DNA from 2 places in the Erwinia psychrophila genome. Region 1 is predicted to be linked to the other one. Evidence: predicted binding sites of a transcription regulator. Region 1 holds the regulator's gene; the other holds the start of a gene.
What was found. The regulator CRP, encoded in region 1, controls carbon source genes, mostly activating them, when cyclic AMP is high. The targets are predictions, from matches to a motif close to ATGTGANNNNNNTCACAT.
Positions count from the first base shown of each region.

Region 2: garD (galactarate dehydratase) is a predicted target of CRP. The motif match lies at 5,212-5,229, and genes of this name have one in related genera.

Region 1 covers NZ_JBCHVB010000004.1:55,687-63,521, forward strand. Annotated here, with positions in the region: gene AAH446_RS11405 (ABC transporter ATP-binding protein) at 1-756, opposite strand, end outside; gene AAH446_RS11410 (BMP family protein) at 774-1,781, opposite strand; gene AAH446_RS11415 (LysR family transcriptional regulator) at 1,894-2,793, shown strand; gene AAH446_RS11420 (creatininase family protein) at 2,855-3,652, opposite strand; gene AAH446_RS11425 (phosphoribulokinase) at 3,826-4,695, shown strand; gene AAH446_RS11430 (OsmC family protein) at 4,722-5,126, opposite strand; gene crp (cAMP-activated global transcriptional regulator CRP) at 5,436-6,068, shown strand; gene AAH446_RS11440 (YccS/YhfK family putative transporter) at 6,126-7,835, shown strand, end outside.
Region 2 covers NZ_JBCHVB010000007.1:129,204-137,038, forward strand. Annotated here, with positions in the region: gene garR (2-hydroxy-3-oxopropionate reductase) at 1-64, opposite strand, end outside; gene garL (2-dehydro-3-deoxyglucarate aldolase) at 87-857, opposite strand; gene gudD (glucarate dehydratase) at 879-2,219, opposite strand; gene AAH446_RS16430 (enolase C-terminal domain-like protein) at 2,246-3,583, opposite strand; gene AAH446_RS16435 (MFS transporter) at 3,580-4,938, opposite strand; gene garD (galactarate dehydratase) at 5,471-7,030, shown strand; gene AAH446_RS16445 (flavodoxin) at 7,073-7,522, opposite strand; gene truC (tRNA pseudouridine(65) synthase TruC) at 7,545-7,835, opposite strand, start outside.

The DNA.
Region 1 (7,835 bases):
GGATTTTTCCACCCGCAGCACCACGTCACGCCCGACCATGCGTCGTGCCAGATCGGTTTCTGAGGTTTCAGCCACCGCCACGGTATCGATCATCCTGCCGCCACGCATTACGGAAACGCGGTCAGCTACTGCCATGATTTCATAGAGTTTATGCGTCACAATAATGATCGAGCGACCTTCCGCACGCAGGGATTTCAGCGTGGCGAAAAGCCCGGATTTCTCCTGCGGCGTGAGCACGGCGGTTGGCTCATCCAGGATCAGGACGCTGGCATCACGATAGAGCAGCTTGAGGATCTCCACCCGCTGCTGCACGCCAATCGGTAAATGCTGCACCTGCGCCCAGGGATCGATCGCTAACCCATGTCGATCGGACAGATGTTGCAGGCGGGCAGCGGCCGTCCGTAAATTCAGGTGGCCGCTATGACTCTCTTTCAGTCCGAGGATCACGTTCTCCACCACGGTCATGGGCTGTACCAGCATAAATTCCTGATGCACCATGCCGATGCCGCAGGCGATGGCATCGCCGGGATCGCGTAGCGTAACGGGCTTTCCGGCTATGACGATCTCCCCCTCATCGGGTTGATAAAGCCCATAGAGGATCTGCATCAGGGTACTTTTCCCCGCGCCGTTTTCACCGAGCAGAGCATGAATTTCGCCTGATGCAACCTGCATCGACACACGGTCATTGGCCGTGACGCGCGCAAAACGTTTGGTAATGTTATTGAGCGCAACGCGGACTGGAGGAGCTGGTGTCATGACAGAGGATCCTTTGCTTACACTGCAGGAACGATGCTGCCGTTATCCAGCTGCTGCCAGATAGCCGTGAATTTCTGCCAGGCTTCGGGGCTGACCAGCTTGCTGTTGAACTGCTCGCTGCCATGCACCACAGACCAGGCCTTCGCCACCGTGGGCGACCACTCTTTGCCACCCATAAAGGTTTTTGCCCCGACCGAGTGACCGACCTCCTGCACCATCCAGTCAAGATTCTGTTTCAGACTGCAGGCGATATAATCAGGCGAGACATCTTTTTGATCGGCATAGCAGCCTATGGCTTTGACTTTAGCCGCCGCCGCACCCTGCAGAGCGCCTAATCCGGTGACATCCGCGGCGTGCCAGATAACATCTGCGCCGTTGCCAATCATCGTTGTGGCAGCCTCTCGCCCTTTCGCCGCGTTATCATAGTCGCCGGTGACCACACCCAAACCTTTCACGCCCGGACGCGTTTTTTCCGCGCCAGCAATAAAGGCGCGCATCATCGCCTGCTGCGTGGGGTTGTCACCGCCGCCCACAAAGCCTACGGCTCTGCCCTTATCAGAGATCAGCGCAGCCAGAGCGCCAGCCGCATAGGCAGCCTGCAGGTAAGCCAGGTTGACATACTCCACGTTGTCCACCACCTTCTCGTCAGGTTTAAAGGTGGAGGCGAAGAAGTCAGTATCAGGGTAATCAGGCGCGATTTCCGCAAAGGCGGAGCCATACTCAAAACTGTGGCCAATGATCAGGGTGAAACCGTCATCTGCATAGCCTCTGATCACCTGCTCCATTTGAGCCTGCGGCACGCTTTCGCTCCAGGCGACCGTAAACCCCTCTTTCTTCAGAGCCTGTAACCCCTGGTAAGCCAGCATGCTCCAGCCACCATCGGCAACGGAGCCGGGCAACAACAGCGCTATTTTGATAGTTTTATCGGCGGCCAGCGCGTTGCCGGACAGTAACGGTGCCAGCGTGGGCAGCAACACCGCGCCCGCCAGCATTTTTGCAAATCCCCTGCGACTTACACCTGCCATTTTTTATGCCCCCTCAGCTCAAGATGATTCAGTTATGCCGCGATTTTCGTTACCTTAAAAGCACGTATTTTCGTACTCATTGATGCCTTAAAGGCAACGCACGGAGATTTTCATGCTGCAACATCGGCTCTGGACCTATCTGGATGAGGTCGCTCGCAGTGGGTCAATTCGTAAAGCCGCTGGCCGGCTGCATATCTCTGCTTCCGCCATTAATCGCCAGATCCTGGCGCTGGAGGAGGAGTTGGGGACACCCTTATTCCAACGTCTGCCGCGTAAAATGGTGTTAACAGCCGCGGGGGAAGTGCTGATTCATCACGTGCGGCAAACGTTTAAAGAGCTGGAATGGGCACAAATCAAGATTGAGGAGCTAAAGGGGCTGAGACGGGGCGAGGTCACGGTAGCGATGATGAGCGGGCTGGCAGCCAATCTTATTCCACGTATGGCAGCAGAGTTTCGCAGGGCGAATCCACGCGTAAAACTGATCCTCAGGCAAATGACCACGGGGGAAGATATTACCAGCGCAGTCGCTTCAGGAGAGGCGGATTTAGGGCTGGGGTTCGACTTTGATCTGCCGCCTTCTCTGCGCAAACTGGGCAGTGCGGTGGGCAGACTGGGCGCAGTAGTTGCGCCGGGCCATCCCCTGGCGGATAAAACCAGCCTCCGCCTGAGCGACTGTGTTCCTCATTCTCTGGTTATCGCTGATAAATCGATGGTTATCCGTCCCTATCTGAACGAGCTGTTTTCCAGGGCGATGGTAACTGTGCATCCTGTTATCGAAACAAATTCGATTGAGGTGATGCGCCAGGCCGCGATGGTTGATCAGGCCTTAACTTTTTTAACGCCGTTTGATATCGAATTCGATTTGCGTAGCGGGCGTTTAATCTATATCCCGGTGAGAGAGCTCTCACAGCAGGCGCAGACCTTAATGCTGATAGGGCACGATCGCGGAACCAGCGCCATCGGCAGCGTACTGGCGGAGACGATAAAAACCATGATGAACCAGATGGCGTAATCACCTGAGGAAGCTGCCCTGTTCAGCCATCCGGCAAAACCGGGGCAGCAGTAAGGCGCTCTCAGCGCTGGAAAGAGGGGGTAAAGGCCTGCACTTCCTGAATCAGTTTGATTAAGGCTTCCGCCGCGCGGTCGGTCTCAATCTTTCCGCGCTCCGCGTCAGCCGCCGCCGCGTTTCCGGTGGTCCCGGAGGGGTGAAGGTCTTCAGCCATCCAGCCAAATCCCACGCCGCCTTCAGGCGTCAGAATACCGCCCTTTTCAGCCAGCGCTACGGAGGCGGACACGAAATTTTCGGCATGCGCCATTTGCACCAGCTCGGGATGTAAATGGAGCATCACGCTGGTTTCCGATTCGCCACCGTGGATGCCATGCTGCAACTCTTCAGCGCAAAACAGATCGGCAGAATCGATCGTGCGGAACCAGCTCGCCCCCACGGCAAACATCTTCAGCTCAATCCGCAACTGACGGCAGACAATTTCCATCAGCTGGGGCTGGCCGCCGTGTGAGTTCCAGAAAATAAGCTTGCGGATCCCTGCCCGCCAGGCGCTTTTAGCCACTTCAAACCAGACGTTACCCAGCAGATCATAAGGAAGTGTTAAGGTGCCCGGGAAGTTAAGGTGCTCGTCTGACTTACCGATGGGCAGAGCCGGAAGGATCAGGACCGGCAGATTTTCAGGCATCATCTCCACCGCACGGGCGATGATGCCAGCATTGATCGCCGCATCCACCCTGACAGGCAGATGAGGGCCATGCTGCTCTACGGCCCCAATCGGCAATATGGCGATAACCTTGTCCATTTCCAGCTCGCTGAACTCACGGGTAGAGAGATCCCACCACCAGCGAGAAGAAGGCATATTCATAAAGCGTACTCTCCTGCACAGTTTTTTTCAGTCTGCGCGTTTTTACGTCCTGATTGAAGCAGCAAAATTGCGGCGGAGCGTTGCTTTTTAAGCATCAGAAGGCGGCAGAGATGACATCCACGCCTGAAACATGGTAACAATGCGAAGCGACTTTTCTCAGGGAGTTATCTGCCATGTCAGCTAAACATCCGGTGATTGCCGTTACCGGTTCAAGCGGTGCGGGGACCACAACAACCAGTACCGCTTTCAGAAAAATATTTCAGCAGCTTGGACTGCACGCAGCCGAACTGGAAGGGGACAGTTTTCACCGATTTACGCGCCCCGAGATGGATATGGCGATCCGTAAAGCGCGCGATATGGGTCGCCATATCAGCTATTTCGGCCCCGATGCAAATGACTTCGCGCTGCTGGAAAACACCTTTGTGGAATATGGCCTTAACGGCAGCGGCCAGTCACGAAAATATCTGCACACCTATGATGAAGCCGTGCCATGGAATCAGGTGCCGGGAACCTTTACGCCCTGGCAGCCGCTGCCGGAGCCGACGGACGTGCTCTTCTATGAGGGTCTGCATGGTGGCGTGGTTACGCCGCATAACAACGTCTCGCAGCATGTGGATTTGCTGGTGGGCGTGGTCCCCATCGTTAACCTGGAGTGGATCCAGAAGCTGGTCCGGGATACCAGCGAACGGGGGCACTCGCGGGAAGCCGTTATGGACTCGGTTGTGCGATCGATGGAGGACTACATTAACTTCATTACGCCGCAGTTCTCACGTACCCATATTAATTTCCAGCGCGTCCCTACTGTTGATACCTCGAATCCCTTTGCGGCCCGGGCTATCCCTTCGCTGGATGAAAGCTTTGTGGTGATCCATTTCCAGGCGCTGGAAGATATCGACTTCCCCTACCTGCTGTCGATGCTACAGGGCTCGTTTATCTCCCATATCAATACGCTGGTGGTGCCCGGCGGGAAAATGGGCTTAGCGATGGAGCTGATTATGGGACCGCTGGTCAAACGGCTGATAGAAGGGAAAAAGATTGAGTAAGCCCCGCGCACGGGGCCGGGGGCTGACTATACTGCGATAACTTCATAGCTGTGGGTAATCTCCACGCCTTTGCCCAGCATCAGCGCTACAGAGCAGTACTTCTCGGCAGAGAGATCCACCGCGCGGGAGACTGCTTTGTCGCCCAGCGCCTTACCGGTTACGATAAAATGCAGATTGATATGGGTAAAGAGACGCGGGGCCTCTTCGCGGCGTTCAGAGGTGAGCTTAACCTCACAGTCCGTGACCTCATGGCGCCCTTTTTGCAGAATAGAGACCACGTCAATGGCGCTACAGCTACCGGCCGCCATCAGCACCATTTCCATCGGGCTGGGGGCTTTATCGCCCGCATTGCCATCCATCAGCACCTGATGGCCCGATGAGGATTCTCCCAAAAAGGTCAGCCCCTCTACCCATTTAACACGAGCTTCCATAACAAACTCCTCTAATTCATTCAGTTAACGTCAGATTACGCTTTAGCGACAAAAACGGCAACGCCGCAGATTTCCCGCTATGCTGAAGCGAGACAACAGAAGACACTCATTCAAAGCTGTGTTACAAACAAAGCTGTAATATCTTCGCCAGTACTCTACATACGTGGCGAAACGGAACACCATAACGAGCCAGGCCCTGAACCGGGGTCAGGATAAATTCCCTGAAAGGGAACGCTTGACTTTTTCAACGCCTGACAGGGAACTCTGCCCCCTGTGTTTAGGCACGATGACAACAGAGGATAACAGCGAATGGTTCTCGGCAAACCGCAAACAGACCCGACACTTGAATGGTTCCTGTCACATTGCCATATTCATAAGTATCCATCCAAAAGCACGCTGATTCACCAGGGTGAAAAAGCGGAAACCCTCTACTATATCGTCAAGGGCGCGGTAGCGGTGCTGATTAAGGATGAAGAAGGCAAAGAGATGATCCTCTCTTACCTCAACCAGGGTGATTTTATTGGTGAGCTTGGCCTGTTTGAAGAAGGTCAGGAGCGCAGCGCGTGGGTACGCGCTAAATCCGCCTGCGAAGTGGCTGAAATTTCTTATAAAAAGTTTCGTCAGCTGATTCAGGTTAACCCTGACATCCTGATGCGTCTCTCTTCACAGATGGCACGTCGCCTCCAGGTCACCTCCGAGAAAGTGGGCAATTTAGCTTTCCTCGATGTGACAGGTCGCATCGCGCAAACCCTTCTGAATCTGGCCAAGCAGCCGGATGCGATGACCCACCCAGACGGAATGCAAATCAAAATCACCCGTCAGGAGATTGGTCAGATTGTTGGCTGCTCACGCGAAACGGTTGGCCGGATCCTGAAAATGCTGGAAGATCAGAACCTGATCTCCGCACACGGCAAGACCATCGTCGTCTACGGTACCCGTTAACCAGCCCCAATCCATGGCGCAACTTCGCCGTTGCGCCTTTCTCACTGGTACGGAAGGATGTGGCGCCGACTGATCTATCACCCCGAAGTTAACTATGCACTGCGTCAAACGCTGGTGCTTTGTCTCCCGGTCGCTATCGGATGGCTATTGGGTGATTTGCAAAAAGGACTGCTCTTTTCGTTAGTGCCTGCCTGTTGCAATATCGCCGGTCTCGATACGCCCCATAAACGTTTTTTCAAACGCCTGATCGTTGGCGGCACCCTGTTTGCCTTCAGCAGCTTCCTTATCCAGTATCTTGGCAATCACCAGGTTCCCTTACCGGCCACGCTTTTTGTGATGGCCCTGCTGCTAGGGGTTACCGGAGAGATCAGCCCGCTGCACGGCAGGCTGCTGCCGGCGTCACTGATCGCCGCCATTTTTACGCTCAGCCTGGCCGGGCGGATGGCGATCTGGGTGCCACCGATGCTCTATATTCTGGGCACCATCTGGTACGGCGTATTTAACTGGTTCTGGCTCTGGCTGTGGAAAGAGCAGCCAATGCGTGAGACGCTCAGCCTGCTTTATCGCGAACTCGCTGACTACTGCGAAGCAAAATACAGCATGCTGACGCAGCTGACCGATCCTGAAAAAGCGCTCCCGCCCCTGCTGGCACGCCAGCAAAAAGCGGTCGATCTGATCACCACCTGCTACCAGCAGATGCATATGCTGGCCGCCGGCCGGGATAATCATCATCAGCGCCTGACCCGCGCATTTCAGGTCGCTCTCGATTTACAGGAGCACATTGCGGTCAGCCTGCACCAGCCTGAAGAAGTGCAGAAGCTGGTTGAACAGAGCCACGCTGAGGCGGTGATCCGCTGGAACGCCCGGACGATTGCGGCCCGGCTACGCGAACTTGCCGATGACATCCTCTATCATAAGCTGCCCGGGCGCTTTTCAATGGACAAGCAGCTGCACGCGCTGGAAAAGATCGCCAGACAGCATCCTGATAATCCCGTTGGCCATTTCTGCTCCTATCATTTCAGCCGGATAAGCCGCCTGCTGCGCCACCAGCGCCCCCTTTATAAACGGGACCTGATGGCCGACCGCCAGCGCCGCCTGCCGCTGCTGCCCGCCATTAAAAGCTACCTCTCGCTGCGCTCGGCGGCGCTTCGTACCGCCGGGCGTTTTGCCGTCATGCTCACGTTCGCCAGCTCGCTGGCCCTCTTTTTTCATCTGCCAAAACCTTACTGGATACTGATGACGATCATGTTTGTCAGTCAGAACGGTTACAGCGCGACACGCGTCCGCATCCAGCACCGTGCGCTGGGCACGCTTGCGGGACTGATCGTCGCCGCACTGACGCTACGTCTTCAGGTGCCGGAGCCGATAGTGCTGCTGGTGATGCTGATTATTACCCTGGTGAGCTACCTGTTTATCCGTAAGTACTATGGTCTGGCGACGATCGGTTTTACGGTTACGGCCGTTTACTCGCTCCAGCTGCTTTCGCTTAACGGCGCAGACTTCCTGCTGCCGCGCCTGCTGGATACGCTGATGGGCTGCCTGATCGCCTTCGCCGGGATGATCTGGCTCTGGCCGCAGTGGCAGAGCGGTCTGCTGCGGCAAAATGCGCATGACGCGCTGGAAGTCTGGCAGGAAGCGTTGCAGCTGCTGCTGGGCAGCAAGCAGAACCCCGAAAAGCTGGCTTACCAGCGGATGCGGGCCAACCAGGCGCATAACGCGCTGTTTAACTCGCTGAACCAGGCGATGCAGGAGCCAGGTTTCGATCCC
Region 2 (7,835 bases), on a different contig from region 1:
CTTTCAGCAGATTTTTGCTCATGGGTTTGCCCATGATGCCAAGACCAATAAATCCAATTTTCATGCTGTTTCTCCTGAACGACGGGTTATTTTTTAAAGCGATCGCAAAGTGCCTGGGTGGCGCCACGGAACACGCCAACATCACTGCCTACGGCGACAAATCCGGCGCCCCATTCAAGGTAGCGGCGCGCATCGGCTTCCACCGGTGCCAGAATCCCGCTCGGCTTCCCGGCGGCCTTCGCACGATCGAAAATATATTTAATGACCTTAAGGACTTCCGGGTGGGCGGGCTGGCCCAGATAACCGAGTGCTGCGGAGAGATCGCCCGGCCCGACAAAGATCCCATCCACACCCTCGACGGCCGCGATGGCGTCAATATTGTCCACCGCCTGCTGAGTCTCGATCTGCACCAGCAGCGTGATGTTATCGTTGACGGTGGTGTTGTACTCCGGCACCGTGCCGTACATGTTGCTGCGGTGAGAGACGGAAACGCCCCGGATCCCCAGCGGGGGATAGCGCGTGGAGGCCACGGCCCGCACCGCTTCTTCTTCGGTCTCCACAAAAGGGATCAAAAAGTTTGAGAAGCCAATATCCAGCAGGCGCTTAATGATCACCGGCTCATTGCACGGCGGACGCACCACCGGCGCGCTGACGCTGCCTTTCAGGGCCATCAGCTGAGGCACAAAAGTTGTAATGTCGTTAGGCGCGTGCTCGCCATCAAGCACCAGCCAGTCAAAACCAGCCAGGCCTAGTATTTCGGTAGTAACAGGGTTGGCCAGCGCGCACCAGCTACCGATCAGCGTTTCGCCGGCCAGCAGGCGCTGGCGGAAGCTGTTTGGGTTACTTACATAGCTCATCAGTTTCTCCAGAAAGTAGTATTAGCGCACCAGGCAGGGGCGTTTGTTATCGAAGGTCCAGTCCGGCACCAGGAACTGCATAGCCTGCGCATCATCCCGCGCGCCCAGTCCATGTTTCTGGTAAAGCTCGTGAGCTTTCATCACCTGATCCATATCCAGCTCAACGCCCAGTCCTGGCTGCGCTGGCACCTCCACCATGCCGCCTTTGATCTGCAGCGGTGCTTTGGTCAGGCGCTGATTCCCTTCCTGCCAGATCCAGTGGGTATCAATGGCGGTGACGTTGCCCGGCGCAGCCGCCGCGACATGGGTAAACATTGCCAGTGAAATATCAAAATGGTTATTGGAGTGAGAGCCCCAGGTGAGGCCAAATTCATGACACATTTGCGCCACGCGAACGGAGCCCTGCATGGTCCAGAAGTGAGGGTCCGCCAGCGGAATATCGACGGATTGCAGCGATAAGGTATGCCCCATCTGCCGCCAGTCGGTGGCGATCATATTGGTGGCGGTCGGCAGGCCGGTTGCCCGACGGAATTCCGCCATCACTTCACGCCCTGAATAGCCCTGTTCCGCACCGCAAGGATCTTCCGCATAGGCCAGTACATCTTTCAGCTGCTTGCCAAGCGCAATCGCCTCATTCAGTGACCAGGCACCGTTAGGATCGAGGGTGATACGGGCTTCCGGGAAGCGCTTCGCCAGCGCCGTCACGGCTTCCGCCTCTTCACTGCCCGCCAGCACGCCGCCCTTCAGTTTGAAATCATTGAAGCCATATTTCTCATAGGCCGCTTCGGCCAGCCTGACCACGCTCTCCGGGGTCAGCGCCTCTTCATGCCGCAGGCGATACCAGTCGCACTGCTCGTCGGGCTGGCTCTGGTAATCCAGCGAGGTTTTGCGGCGATCGCCGATGTAGAAGAGATAACCGAGCATTTCGACCCGGTCACGCTGCTGCCCGTCGCCGAGGAGGGAGGCGACGTTCACCCCCAGATGCTGTCCGAGTAAATCCAGCAGGGCGGCTTCAATGCCGGTCACCACATGTATTGTGGTACGCAAGTCGAAAGTCTGGTTGCCCCGCCCAGCGGCATCGCGATCGGCAAACGTCTGGCGTACCTTGCTGAGCAGGTTTTTATACTCACCCAGGCCCTGGCCGACAATCAGCGCGGCGGCATCTTCCAGCGTCTTACGGATTTTCTCGCCGCCGGGAATTTCACCGACGCCGGTATGGCCGGAGTTATCCTTGATGATAACGATATTACGGGTGAAATAAGGCGCATGGGCACCGCTGAGATTAAGCAGCATACTGTCATGCCCGGCCACCGGAATGACCTGCATCTCCGTTACCCGCGGGGTTGAGTGAACTTGACTCATCATATTGTCCTTATAGCTTGTAGAATTCAGCGCCCGAAGGCGGGACGTTTGCGATCGAATGTCCAGCCGGGGATAAGGTACTGCATCGCCGTGGCGTCATTGCGCGAGCCGCCTGGCAGGGTTTTATAGAGCTGATGCGCTTTTTCAACCTGCGCCCAGTCCAGCTCCACACCCAGCCCGGGAGCGTCCGGGACGGCGATTTTCCCCTGGCGGATTTGCAGCGGCGCTTTGGTCAGACGCTGATCGCCCTCCTGCCAGATCCAGTGCGTGTCGATAGCGGTTGGCTTGCCGGGTGCCGCCGCGCCGACGTGGGTAAACATCGCCAGCGAAATATCAAAATGGTTGTTGGAGTGGCAGCCCCAGGTAAGGCCCCACTCGTCGCACAGTTGAGCAACCCGCACCGCACCGCTCAGCGTCCAGAAGTGCGGATCGGCCAGCGGGATATCCACGGCATTGAGCATCACGGCGTGATTCAGCTCGCGCCAGTTGGTGGCGATCATATTGGTGGCGACCGGCAGCCCGGTAGCGCGTCGGAACTCCGCCATCACCTCACGGCCCGAGTACCCCTGTTCCGCGCCGCAGGGATCTTCAGCATAGGTCAGCGTGCCCTGCATCTCCTTACAGAGCGCGATCGCCTCATCCAGATACCAGGCGCCGTTAGGATCAACGGTAATGCGCGCCTCCGGAAACCGCTTTTTCATGGCTTTAACCGCGTCAATTTCCTGCTCGCCCGGCAGCACGCCGCCCTTCAGCTTGAAATCTTTAAAGCCGTACTTATCCTGCGCGGCCTCGGCCAGCCTGACCACGGCGTCGCTGTCCATCGCTTTCTGGTGGCGCAGGTGATACCAGTCATGGCCTCCCTTCCCGCCGGGCAGATAAGGCAAATCAGTTTGCTCACGGTCGCCGATATAAAACAGATAGCCCAGCACCGTTACTTCATCACGCTGCTTGCCCGGCCCCAACAGTTCCGCAACCGGCACGTTCAGGCACTGACCCAGCAGGTCAAGCAGCGCCGCTTCCAGCGCGGCAACCGCATTGACGCGCAGCTCGAAAGTCCAGGCGCCTTTACCAAAGGTGTCGAAGTCGGCGGACTGATTGCCCAGGTGCACTTCCTGCACCAGGCGGTTCATTCTTGCCACCTCTTTCCCTTTCACCTGGGGAATAGCCTCCACCAGCGTCTGGTAAATCGTCTCTCCGCCCGGCGCTTCACCAACGCCGGTATGTCCGGCGCTGTCGGTCAGCACCACGATGTTGCGGGTGAAGTAGGCACCGTGGGCGCCGCCGATATTCAGCAGCATGCTGTCATGCCCTGCCACCGGAATAACCTTCATATCGGTGACGACCGGGCTGCTTTGCGTATTCATAACGCACCCTGATAAGGTTTTAATTCGATACGCTTGATGTCACGCACCAGCACCAGATAGCTCAGCACGGCGACAAAGGCATGGATACCGACGTAAATCAGCGCGCCGTTGTAAGATCCCGTGGTGGCGATGATGTAGCCGATAGCGATTGGCGTGATGATGCCGGAAGCGTTACCGAACATATTGAACAGACCGCCGCTCAGGCCGCTGATCTCTTTCGGTGCCGTATCGGCCATCACCGCCCAGCCCAGCGCACCCACGCCCTTGCCGAAGAATGCCAGCGCCATAAAGAACACGACCAGCCACTCGGTTTCAACGTAGTTACAGACCACCATCGAAATCGACAGCATCATGCCCAGCACAATCGGCGTTTTACGGGCGATATTCAGGGAACCGGTTTTGCGCATCAGCCAGTCGGAGATAACGCCGCCCAGCACGCCGCCGATGAACCCGCAAATCGCCGGAACAGAAGCGATGATCCCCGCTTTAAGGATGGACATCCCACGGTCCTGCACCAGATAAACCGGGAACCAGGTGATAAAGAAATAGGTCAGGGCGTTAATGCAGTATTGCCCCAGATAGATCCCCATCATCATCCGCGAGCTGACCAGCTGTTTAATCTGGTTAAGCTTGACGCTCCAGGGAACTTTGCGCTCGTCGGTTTTACGCTGATCCATATTGATCAACGCCCCGCCCTGCTCCATATACTCCAGCTCGGCTTTGTTCACGCCCGGATGATCGTTCGGATCGTGAATCACCTTCAGCCAGATAAAGCTGATGATGATGCCCAGCCCGCCCATGAACCAGAACACGTGTGCCCAGCCCACTTCGGAAGTCAGCCAGCCCATGATTGGTGCAAAGATAACCGTGGCGAAGTACTGCGCGGAGTTGAAGATGGCAACAGCGGTGCCGCGCTCCTGAGCGGGGAACCAGGCGGCAACGATGCGGCTGTTACCGGGGAAGGAAGGCGCTTCGGCAAGCCCCACCATAAATCGCAGCAGGAACAGCGCAGCAATGATGGTGAAGCCGCTAAACAGATCGACAAATCCCTGCAGCAGCGTAAACAGCGACCAGAGGAAAATACTCCAGAAGTAGACGCGTTTGGAGCCGAAGCGGTCCAGCAGCCAGCCGCCAGGGATCTGACCAATCACGTACGCCCATGAGAAGGCGGAGAAGATATAGCCAAGCCCGACAGGATCGAGGCCGATGTCTTTGGACATTGCGGAACCGGCGATAGCGATAGTCGCGCGGTCACCATAGTTAAAGGAGGTAACGATAAACAGCATCACTACTATCCAATAGCGGGCATTAGTTCTTTTTTGCACGGTGCCTGCTGTGCTACTGACTGAATTCATGGTGCACTCCTGAAATATAGCGGTCAGGCAAACTCACTCTGGACGGCATACACATCGCGTTGGGTATCAGAATGATGTTAGGTTTAACATAGCGATTATTTAGCAGAATAGTCGTACGCCAATTTAAATAGCTCATCGTCCTGTTCGCTAAAAAGTATAGGAACCGTGCAACCGGAACACATCGGGTAAATGCCCTACATAATGATTTAATATTCGCTTTTTCTGTGGCGCTTGCACAATCTCCTGCGGGCTGGCTCACGCTTCGTTGGCGTTATGAGGCCTCAGTCACACTCCGCTGCAAATGACCTTATCTTTGTGAGCCCTCTCACTGATATCTGTTCTTATGCCTGAAAAGCTGGCGTGATCTGCGCCATGATGTCGGACATATGCATAATGTGTTTCCCCTGGCCCGCTTCTATACTGGTTCCCAGCAGAATAGCGACTGGCGTCAGAAATGATTAAAAAAGGATGCACCTTCGTTCGGAAGAGAGAACTCTCCTTTACTACTATTTGATTCAGGACGTGTTGAGCAATGAACATTCCCTTAAACGATCGGCCTCTTTATATAAAAGTGCACGAAAACGATAACGTTGCCATTGTGGTAAATAATAATGGCCTGAAAGCGGGCACTGAATTTCCATGCGGATTAATCTTAAAAGAACATATTCCCCAGGGACATAAAGTTGCGCTGAGCGAAATAGCTCAGGGCGGAAATATTGTTCGTTACGGCGAGGTAATCGGCTACGCCCTGCGGGATATTCCTCGCGGCAGCTGGATCGATGAATCCCTGGTGGTCCTACCCGAAGCGCCGGCGCTCGCCAGCCTGCCGCTGGCCAATGCCGTTCCACCTGCCTTACCGCCGCTGGAAGGCTATACCTTTGAGGGGTATCGCAACGCTGACGGCAGCGTGGGCACCCGCAATCTGCTGGCAATCACCACCAGCGTCCACTGCGTCGCGGGCGTGGTCGATTATGTGGTCAATATTATTGAGCGTCAGCTGCTGCCTAACTATCCCAACGTGGACGGCGTAGTGGCGCTAAACCATCTGTACGGCTGCGGCGTGGCGATTAACGCCCCGGCGGCGGTGATACCGATCCGCACCATCCATAATCTGGCCCTGAACCCTAACTTTGGCGGAGAGGTGATGGTTGTCGGTCTCGGCTGCGAAAAACTCCAGCCCGAGCGGCTGCTGGAGGGCACGCCGGACGTTCAGGCGATCTCGCTGGGTGAGGAAGATGTGGTCAGGTTGCAGGATGAAAAGCACGTTGGTTTTGAATCGATGGTTGACGATATCTTGCAGGTCGCCGAGCGCCACCTTCAGCGGCTTAATCAGCGCCAGCGCGAGACGGTTCCGGCCTCGGAGCTGGTGGTAGGCATGCAGTGTGGCGGTAGCGATGCGTTTTCCGGCGTGACCGCCAATCCGGCCGTTGGCTTCGCCTCCGATCTGCTGGTGCGCTGCGGCGCGACGGTGATGTTTTCTGAAGTGACTGAAGTCCGCGACGCGGTGCATCTGTTAACGCCAAGAGTGGCGGATGAAGAAGTGGGTAAACGTCTGCTGGAGGAGATGGCCTGGTACGATGACTATCTCAATATGGGGAAAACCGATCGCAGCGCCAACCCTTCTCCGGGCAACAAAAAAGGCGGACTGGCCAACGTAGTGGAAAAAGCGCTGGGCTCCATTGCCAAATCGGGACGCAGCGCTATCGCGGAAGTGCTCTCTCCAGGACAGCGCCCTACCCGGCGGGGTCTGATCTACGCCGCCACGCCGGCCAGCGATTTCGTCTGCGGCACCCAGCAGATGGCCTCAGGCATCACGCTTCAGGTTTTCACCACGGGGCGGGGAACGCCCTACGGGCTGGCGGCCATTCCGGTTATCAAAATGGCAACGCGTAACGCGCTGGCGGATCGCTGGCACGATTTAATGGATATTAACGCGGGTACCATTGCAACGGGAGAAGAGAGTATTGAGCAGGTCGGCTGGCGGCTGTTTGAGCTGATTCTGGATATTGCGAGCGGACGCAAAGAAACCTGGTCCGATCGCTGGGGCATTCGTAATTCGCTGGCCGTATTTAACCCGGCGCCGGTAACCTGACGGCAACGCCCCTGTCGTCTGGACAGGGGCACATTCAGCGGGTCAGCCTAGTTGCCTGGCCCACGTCTCTACCCAGGGTGAGGCAATCTCTTCTGGTTCAGGATGCTCTGAAGCATCAATCATCAGCACATCCCCCACGCGCGTGGCGCCATGCTCCTGTAACAGCGCGTCAAATTTCTTGCCGCCGCCGCAGAAATCATCATAGCTGCTGTCCCCCAGCGCAATAAGGCCGTAGCGCAAGGCTGGCTGATGGCCCAGCTTCGCTTTCATCTCGCGATAGAGCGGTGCGATGCTGTCCGGTAATTCCCCCTGCCCGGTCGTGGAGGTCACGATCAGCACGACGTGATCAGCATAACGCTGCCAGTCGTCGAGGCCAGGATCTTCAAAAATTTTTACCTGGTGACCTTCATCAGTCAGTAAAGGCTCCGCTTCTTCAGCAACCAGCAGCGAGTTGCCGTACATCGTCCCTACAAAAATGCCTACCTGAGCCATATTTTTCTCCATTAGCCTGGGCTTACGTCAGGGAACTATCCTGAAGGCTTGCCGCAGGAAACTCAACCCTGGGAACCTCAGGGAGACAATCCTGCCAGCCGAACTGCATCATCATCTCCTGCCAGACGTTATCCAGGCCAGCCCGTAACAGCAGGGGTTCGCCGGTGACGGGGTGCGTCAGACTGAGTTCGCTGGCATGAAGCATCAGACGCCGCATGCCGAAATTGGCCGCTGCGCTGCGGTTTTGCTTCAGATCGCCATGCGCGCTGTCCCCGATGATCGGATGGCGCAGATGCGTCATATGGCGACGCAG